DNA from 2 places in the Mesorhizobium sp. J428 genome. Region 2 is predicted to be linked to the other one. Evidence: riboswitches for the same ligand, from Rfam matches in the RefSeq annotation. Region 2 holds a riboswitch; the other holds the start of a gene.
What was found. Region 2 has a riboswitch for thiamine pyrophosphate ahead of LRS09_RS05095 (Ykof family thiamine-binding protein). Riboswitches for the same ligand answer to the same signal wherever they lie in the genome.
Positions count from the first base shown of each region.

Region 1: it holds a riboswitch for thiamine pyrophosphate, as region 2 does, so the genes downstream of both, thiB (thiamine ABC transporter substrate binding subunit) here and LRS09_RS05095 (Ykof family thiamine-binding protein) in region 2, are expected to answer to the same signal.

Region 1 covers NZ_JAJOMX010000001.1:1,926,127-1,930,534, reverse strand. Annotated here, with positions in the region: gene LRS09_RS09660 (formate dehydrogenase subunit gamma) at 1-75, opposite strand, end outside; gene LRS09_RS09655 (hypothetical protein) at 330-581, opposite strand; gene LRS09_RS09650 (hypothetical protein) at 852-1,007, opposite strand; gene LRS09_RS09645 (LysR family transcriptional regulator) at 1,093-1,986, opposite strand; TPP riboswitch at 2,070-2,181, shown strand; gene thiB (thiamine ABC transporter substrate binding subunit) at 2,223-3,218, shown strand; gene thiP (thiamine/thiamine pyrophosphate ABC transporter permease) at 3,380-4,408, shown strand, end outside.
Region 2 covers NZ_JAJOMX010000001.1:1,007,700-1,012,107, forward strand. Annotated here, with positions in the region: gene LRS09_RS05080 (ABC transporter substrate-binding protein) at 1-433, opposite strand, end outside; gene LRS09_RS05085 (TetR/AcrR family transcriptional regulator) at 521-1,114, shown strand; gene LRS09_RS05090 (serine hydrolase) at 1,108-2,244, shown strand; TPP riboswitch at 2,329-2,440, shown strand; gene LRS09_RS05095 (Ykof family thiamine-binding protein) at 2,430-3,038, shown strand; gene LRS09_RS05100 (ECF transporter S component) at 3,096-3,677, shown strand; gene LRS09_RS05105 (ABC transporter ATP-binding protein) at 3,670-4,408, shown strand, end outside.

The DNA.
Region 1 (4,408 bases), 920 kb from region 2:
ATCCGCGACCTCGATCTGGGTACCTGACGGCTGCAAGGCAGCGTTCCTCCCTGGACCGGCGCCGTCACGCGCCATCTGTCAATGAAGCCAGACAAAACCGCGGAAATCAATAAAGCGGAATCGTTGCTTGATAGAGGATCTCTATCGAGGCGCCGGCTCTCTGACTTTGTCTAGCGCATGCGCCGGCCAGCGAAATCGCCCGCCAACGCCGTCGCCGCGGCGCAAACGAAACATGGAACTGTCTAGAGCTAACCGCTCACTCAAACTGCAGGTGGTGCAGAGCCAAGATCGAATTCGATTAGAAGATGGGAAAGATCAAAAACGGCAGGTCACTCAGCCGCGTCGGTGGAGCCGTCGGGGAGGTCGGTGGAGCCGTCGGCGAGGATGACACCGAAGTCCTGGGACTTCGCGCCGGCCTGCGCGGTCAGGAATCCATCAGCCGCCAGCCCGCGCCGCAAAAGCTCACGCACCGCCGCCGCGCGACTGGGCATGCGCCTCTCGAACCTCCAGTCCTCGACGGCTCGAAGTTCTTCGGCGCTCAACATGATCTGTAGCCGTTCGGCTCTTTCGAGTTCCGACATGTGTCACACAAGACGCTGAATACAGATAATGAGTAAGTGACTATATAGTTGCATCCGACACATTCGCAATAGGCGGGACCTTATGGTGTGCCGTCGCTCTCTGGGCCATTTGAACCCAATGGGACAAGCCCCCCCGGTTCAGTCGAGTTATCTAATTGCTAACTTACTGATATTAATAGATAATTTTCTGTTTTGGGTTGCTTCTTCGGTAATCTGCGGTTACCGTTCCTAATTGACTGGATCGGGAGTCTTCAGATGGACCGGATAGTGTCACAGAAGCTTAGAGTCGACGTGGTTTCCACTGTCGAGCGCGCGGCCAGGCTGGACGGCGTGGTGAACGTGCCGATGCTTGCCGAGGCCGTCCGGCTGCGCAACGAGGCGGAGAACGTCGCCCGCGAAGACATAGAAGGGCTCGTCGTGCAGCATGCGCAGGCGCTCGGCGCGGCTATGGTTTTCTCTTCCGAAGATTACCTCGATCGCGAGCCGACAGCTGTTCGCATGGCGGGTAGCTTCAGGACAGGGACTGGGACGCCAGGGTCGTCGCCTCGTCGAGAAGCGCCTTGACCAGCGGCGTGTGCGGCTCGCGCGGCTGCACCACCAGGCCGACGGTGTGGCTGGCATCCGGCTCGACGATGGGAATCGCACGGATCGGCTCGGCGAAGCCGAAGGTCTCGGCCAGGTTCAGCGGCATGATCGACGACCATTTTCCGGTGCGGATATGGGAATACAGCACGATCATCGAGTTGGATTCGAGCGAAGCGCGCACGGACACGCCCGCCTGGGCCAAGTGCTGGTCGATGATGCGCCGGTTCTGCATGTCGGGCGTCAGGAGGCAGAGCGACAGTTCGGACACTTCCGCCCAGGTGATCGAGGCGCGGTCGGAATAGCGGTTCCCGGTCGCGGTGATGAGCTGGTAGCGCTCTGAATAGAGCGGCACCGAAAGAACCCGCCCGAGCGGCTCGTTGTCCAGATAAGTGATGCCGGCGTCGATGTCGAAATTGCCGAGCAGCGACAGGACCTCGATCGAGGTGCGCGACAGGATCGAGAATGATACGCCTGGATGCTTCTCGCGCAGTGGCGTGGTGAGCTTCGCCACCATGGCGAGTGCCGTCGGGATCGCGGCGATGCGGATGCGGCCCGAAAGGCCATGACGCGCGGCGCGCATCTCCTCCTTCATCGCCCGCGCATCGCCCGAGATGCGCCGCGCCCAGGTCAGCACCTGCTCGCCCTCGGTGGTCAGCCCCTGGAAGCGCGAGCCCCGCTTGACCAGCATGACGCCCAGTTCTCCCTCGAGTTGCTTGATCGCGGCCGACAGCGTCGGCTGGGTAACGCCCAGATCCTCGGCCGCCTTGCCGAAGTGTTGCGCACGGGAAAGCGCGATGAAGGCTTCGAGCTTGTCGAGCATCAACCATCCTGACCACGCGTCCGGCACGGGCGTCAACAGCGGAGCGCCGGCTTGCACCGGCAAAGGGACCGCCCTATGTTCCACGCGCTCTAACGGGGTGCCGGGGCGGGAAACCGCAACCGGCTGAGAGGCGATAGCCAACCCGCTGAACCTGATCCGGCTAGCACCGGCGGAGGGATTAGAAGCGTTCGGCTCGCGGCGCATCTTCCCTTTCACTCGAATGAAGGAGGCGCCAGATGCGCGCGACAATCCCGATACTTCTCGCAACGGTCGCTTTCGTGGCGCCCGCACAGGCGCAGGACAAGCTCACCGTCTACACCTATGAGAGCTTCACCGCCGAATGGGGCCCGGGTCCGATCGTCGAGAAGGCGTTCGAGGCGGAGTGCGGCTGCGACCTCGAATTCGTCTCGGTGGCCGACGGTGTGGCGCTGCTCAACCGCGTCAGGCTCGAAGGCGCCTCGGGCAGGGCGGACGTCGTGCTTGGCCTCGACACCAACCTCACCAAGGAGGCGGCGGACACCGGCCTGTTCGCGCCGCACGGCCTCTCGCCCGCCGACCTCGCCGTACCCGGTGGCTGGAGCGACGCGACCTTCCTTCCCTTCGACTACGGCTATTTCGCCGTCGTCTACGACAGCGAGGCGATTAAGACCCCGCCGGCGAGCCTGAAGGAACTGGTCGAGGGCGATCCGCAGGAAAAAATCGTCATCGAGGATCCGCGCACCTCGACGCCCGGGCTCGGCCTCGTGCTGTGGATGAAGTCGGTCTATGGCGACAAGGCTGGCGAGGCCTGGGCGAAGCTCAAGGGCCGCGTGCTCACCGTCACGCCCGGCTGGAGCGAAGCGTACGGGCTGTTCACCAAGGGCGAGGCGCCGATGGTGCTGTCCTACACCACCTCGCCCGCCTATCATGTGATCGCGGAGAAGTCCGAACGTTACAAGGCGGCCGCTTTCAGCGAGGGGCACTACATGCAGATCGAGGTCGCCGGCATCACCAAGAAGGGTGCAGCGAACCCGCTCTCGGCGAAGTTCCTCGCCTTCATGACCGGGCCTGCGTTCCAGGACGCGATCCCCGAGACGAACTGGATGTTCCCGGCCGCCAAGACCTCCAAGCCGCTCAATCCGGCTTTCGACGCGCTGGTGAAGCCGGAAAAGTCGCTGCTGTTTTCGCCGGAAGAGGTCGCGGCCAACCGCAAGGCATGGGTGGAGGAGTGGACGGCGGCGATGAGCAGGTAGGAGGAGGCATTGCGCGCGATTCTTCCTTCTCCCCGTTCACGGGGAGAAGGTGGCCCGAAGGGTCGGATGAGGGGCTGCGGAACACGTCGACAGTTTTCGCCGCCCCTCATCTGCCTGCCGGCATCTTCTCCCCGTGAACGGGGAGAAGAAGGCCTTCACGCATGACCCGCCCCGGCCTCCTCGCGCTCTGTTTCATCGCTCTTCTCATCGGCGGAGCTTTCGCCGGCCTCTTCGTCGAGGCGGCGCGGGACTTGTCCGGGGCGATCGGCGCGTTCGATGCCGGCATGCTGCGCATCGCCTCCTTCACGCTCTGGCAGGCCGCGCTGTCCATGCTGCTGTCCGTCGTTCCGGCAATCCTCGTCGCGCGCGCCCTGTCGCGGCATCCGGAGTTTCCGGGGCGCGGCCTGCTGCTCAGGCTGTTCGCGGTGCCGCTCGGCCTGCCGGCGATCGTCGCGGCATTGGGCCTGCTCGCGCTCTACGGCCGCGCCGGCTTTGTCGCAGACCTCGCATCCGCCGTCGGCGCGGGGCGATGGCCAGGGATCTACGGCCTGTCCGGCATCCTGATTGCGCATGTCTTCTTCAACCTGCCGTTGGCGACGCGGCTGCTGCTTGCGGCGCTGGAGACCGTGCCGCCGGACCAGTGGCGGCTGGCAAGCCAGCTCGGCATGCGCTCGGGCGCGGTGTTCCGCCTGATCGAGTGGCCGGCGCTGCGCGGAGCGATCCCCGGCGTGGCCGCACTCGTGTTCATGCTCTGCGTCACCTCTTTCACGGTGGTGCTGACGCTCGGCGGCGGGCCGGCGGCGACGACGCTGGAGGTGGCGATCTACCAGTCGCTGCGCTTCGACTTCGAGCCCGCGCGGGCCGTCGCACTGACCGTGGTGCAGATCGCGCTGACGGTCGCGGCGGTGCTTGCGCTCTCGCGCCTGGGCGCGGATGCGACGGGTGATGCGAACCTGCCGGTCGTGGGCCGCAGGATGAGGAGCGCGGGCGTCGCCGCGAGCATGCTCGACGGCGTGCTGATCGGTGTCGCGGCGCTGTTCGTGCTCGCTCCGATGGCGGCGATCGTGGCGGCTGGCCTGCGGGCCGATCTTGGCCGGCTGGCGAGCGAGGCCGCCGTTCTGTCTGCGACGGGGCAGAGCCTCGCGCTCTCCCTCGGCTCGGCAGCACTGAGCGTCGCGCTGTCGCTCTCG
Region 2 (4,408 bases):
TGCGGTAGAGCGGCAGGGTGTTGCCCCAGTCGAACGGCAGGAACCAGGCCTTGCCGTCGGCGTCAGTCATCAGGTCCTTCATCGCCTTGAAGCCCGGCAGGATGTCGTTCCAGGCGGCGATCCGCGACGTGTCGAGCGGCTGCAGCAGCCCCGCGTCGCGCCATTTGACGATGTTGGTGCCGCAGGGATGCGAGACGTCAACCTTGAAGCCCGCGCGCAGTTTCTCGAAGGCCTCGTCCTCGTCTGCGAAGAAGGTGAAGGTCGGGCCGTCGCCGTGCTTTTCGACATAGGCCGGGTTCAGGGCCGGGTCTTCGTAGCCGGACCAGTCCAGCACGCTAAGCGCCGCGTCCTGCGCCGATGCAGCGCGCGAAAGTCCCGCCGTAGCGGCTCCCGCCATAAGCAGGGCGAAGGCAATCCGTGTCTTTCGTGCCATGATGTTCCCCGTGATGTTTTTTCTTTTCACGATTGACAGGAAACTCCGCCGCAGGTTTCTTGTCAATAGTGACAGGATTGGAGCACGATGGGACGGCCACCTAAGTTCGAAGAGCGCAGCGAGGAGATCATGCAGGCTTTCGAAGCCTGCGTGCTGCGTAAGGGCCTGCCGGCCACCACGCTCTCCGACGTGGCGGAGGAATCCGGCCTGCCGCGCAGCCTGGTGCGATATTTCATGGGCAACCGGGACGAGATGGTCGACCGGCTGATCGAGCGAATGATGAAGCTCGCACAGCAGCGCCTCGATGCAGTGCGCGACGAAGCCGGCGCCATGAGCCTGTCGCGTCTGCTGGACGCCTATTTCGGCGAGATCTTCGCCGACGCCCGCTACAACGCGCTGATGGGCGAACTCTGGTATCTCGCCCGCACCGACGCCCATATCCGCGAGCGGCTGAACGGGGTCTATGCCTATGCGCTGGATGTGCTGGCCGAGGCCTTGGCCCGCGAGATGCCGGGCGTGCCCGAGGTGGAACGCAACGCGGCCGCCTTCGGCGTGATCTCGCTCGCGCTCGGCGAGACCGCGCTCAACGATTTCGGATTGACCATGCCGGAAAGGACGTCGCTGCGCACGCAGGCAGCCGCGATCGTCGCCCGGCTCGAGGAGGGAACCAAGACATGCTGAGCCGGGCCGAATTCGCGTTGTCGATGTTCTCCGGTGCACGACAGATCGAGGTGTTCAACAACCTGCACCTGATCTTCCCGGTCTCGACCATGACGGCGGCACCAAGGCCTCGCCGCTTCCCGAAAGGTGTGCCGCTGGCGCTGCCGGAAACCTACCGTCACGACGGCACCGACCGCTCGCTCGCCGACTTCCTCGAAGAGACCGACACGGTGGCGCTGATGGTCATCGAGGACGGCCGCAAGCGATATGAGAACTACTGGCTGACGGGCGGTCCGGCGGTGAACTGGATGTCGATGTCTGTGGCCAAGAGCTTCACCTCGGCGGCACTGGGTATCGCCTGGGGCGAAGGCCTGTTCGGCAGCGTCGACGAGATCGTCTCCGATCACCTGCCCCAATTGCGCGGCTCCGCCTATGACGGTGTCTCGATCAAGGACGTGTTGCAGATGTCGTCCGGCGCGCGCTGGAACGAGGATTATTCCGATCCCGAATCCGACATGAACCGCTTCATCTCGGTCTATGCCCATGGCGGCTCGTTCGACTCCATCCCGCCCGGCATGATCCGCCACACGCCACCGGGCACCTACAACCTTTACAACAGCATGGACACCCACGTGCTGGGCATGCTGCTGAAGAAGGTGACGGGCCGGCCGATCCGCGATTATGTCGAGGAAAAGCTCTGGCACCCGCTCGGCATGGAGGACGACGCTCATTGGCTGGTGGACTCTGAGGGCATGGAGATGGCCTTCGGCGGACTGATGGCCACCGCCCGCGACTTCGCCAAACTCGGCGAGCTGTTCCGTCTCAACGGCCGCTGCGACGGGAAACAGATCGTGCCGGAAGCCTGGGTCAAAGCCTCCGTCACTCCCGACGGGCCGCACCTCATACCCGGCGACCACGGCCTGTCGGACACCGCTTTCGGCTACGGCTACCAGTGGTGGCTTATGGACGGAGAGAACGGCGAGTTCTCGGCGATCGGCGTCTACAACCAGTTCGTCTACGTCCACCCCGACCGTGATCTCGTCATCGTCAAACTCTCGGCCAGCCCGAACTACGGCCAGACCAACGACGAGACGAGCTATCGCGAATTCGAGACCGTCTCGATGTTCAGGGCGATAGCGAAAGTTCTCTAAGACGCTTGCACTCTGTTCCTGGCGATTTGTGCACAGGCTCGCAGAACCGGCTTGCGCCACGACCGTGCCCGGTGGTATCCGGCATTCATTCGACAGGGGTGCTCCGTAATGCCGGGGCTGAGATGCGGGCGACATGTCCGTGGACCCTCAAGCTGATCTGGTTAATGCCAGCGGAGCGAGGCGAGATGTTCTCAGGCGCGCAGATTTCCCTATACCCCATGTCCGACGACTTCGTCGGCATCATCCTTGGCGCGCTTCATGCGCTCGATCCCTACCGGCCCGGCTTCCGCATCGAGACCGACGACGTCTCGACCCTGATCGTCGGCCCGCCCGAACAGCTCTTTCCCGCGATGCGCGACCTCTTCGTCGCCGCGGCCCGCACCGGTACGCATTGCGTCCTCCACGCCACCATCTCGCGCGGTTGCCCCGGCGAGCCGGACGACCCGATCTGCACGCCGCTCTCCGGGGCGGGCATCCGCGGCGATCTGGCCGAACGGATCGCGCTCGCCCGCGACGCGGTCGCCGCCGCCGACCTGACCGGACAGACCGTCGCGGCGCAGTTCTCGCTCTATCCGCTCGGCGCCGTCCAGCACATGGACGAGATCTACGGCTGCATCGATTTCCTCAAGGCGTCCAGCGTCTTCGACCGGTCGAAGAACTTCTGCACTAAGCTCAAGGGCGATGCCGGCCCCCTCTTCGCCACACTCGGCGAAGCCTTCCTGCGCTTCGGCGCACCGGAAGGACATGTGGCCATGGACCTGACGGTCTCGGCCAACAGCCCGTCCAAGATATGACGGCCGTTCCCGCCGGCGGCCTGCGCCGGCACCCTTCCCCTATCCGGAGATATCGAGATGAACCAGTACGGCTGGACCTTGCGTGAAATCCTGATCGTCGCCGTGCTCGGCGCAGTGTTCGGCGTGCTCTACCTCGCCTGGGTGCAGGTCTGGCTGATCGCGCAGGCGATCTTCGGCCCGGTGACGATGGACGTTGTGATGGGCTTCTGGTTCATCGTCTCGATAATCGCCGCTGCGATCATCCGCAAGCCCGGCGCGGCGCTCCTGTCGGAACTGCTTGCCGCGCTCGTGCAGGTTCTGCTCGGCAGTCCGGCCGGCCTGCTGCTGCTCGTCACCGGCCTCGTCCAGGGCGCGGGCGCGGAGGTGGTGTTCGCCGCGACGCGCTGGAAGAACTACCGCCTGCCGGTGCTGATGGCGGCAGGTGTCGGCGCGGCGATCTTCTCCTTCATCTATACCTGGATCCGCTTCGACTACGGCGCACTGGCGCCCGGCCTGCTGGTGGTGATGTTCGTGCTGCGCTGCCTCAGCGGCGCGCTGCTCGGCGGCTTGGCCGGCCACCTCATCACCGAGGCGCTCTACAAGACCGGCGTGCTCTCCGGCCTTGCGATCGACCGCGACCGCCGGTCCGGAAATGCCTGACGATCTCGTCGCGTGGCACGGCCTGACGGTCCGCTATCCCTACCAGGAGCGCGACGCCGTCGGACCGGTCACGCTGTCGCTACGGCGCGGCGAAAGGCTGCTGCTGCTCGGCCCCTCCGGTGCCGGCAAGTCGACGCTGCTCGCCACTGTCAACGGCCTCGTGCCGGGCGCCATCCCGGCGACAGTCGCGGGCAAGGCAGAACTCGCGGGACGCGACGCAACCTCGCGCTCGCCGGCCGAATGGTCGGACACTGTCTCCTGGCTGCACCAAGACGCGGAGCAGATTCTCTGCGGCATGAGCGTCGCCGATGAGATCGCCTTCGCACTGGAGAACCGCCGCCTGCCGGAGGCCGACATCCTCAGCCGGGTCGACGAGGCGATGCAGCGCACCGGCATTCCCGTCGCCTGGCGCGACCGCCGCACCGCCACCCTGTCGGGCGGCGAACGGCAACTCGTCGCTCTGGCCGCCGCGCTGGCGCAGAATGCGCCGCTCTTCATCGCCGACGAACCGACCGCCCACCTCGCACCGGAAGCCGCCGCGCGGCTGCGAACGCTGCTGCTCGAACCGCGCGCCGACCGCGGCGTGCTGGTCGTCGACCACCGGCTCGACGGGCTGATCGGCGACATCGACCGCGTCGCCGTGCTCGATGCCGACGGTCAGTTGCTTGCAGAGGGTGAGCCGCGCCTCCTGTTCCGCACCCACGGCGCGGACCTCGCCGCCCGCGGCATCT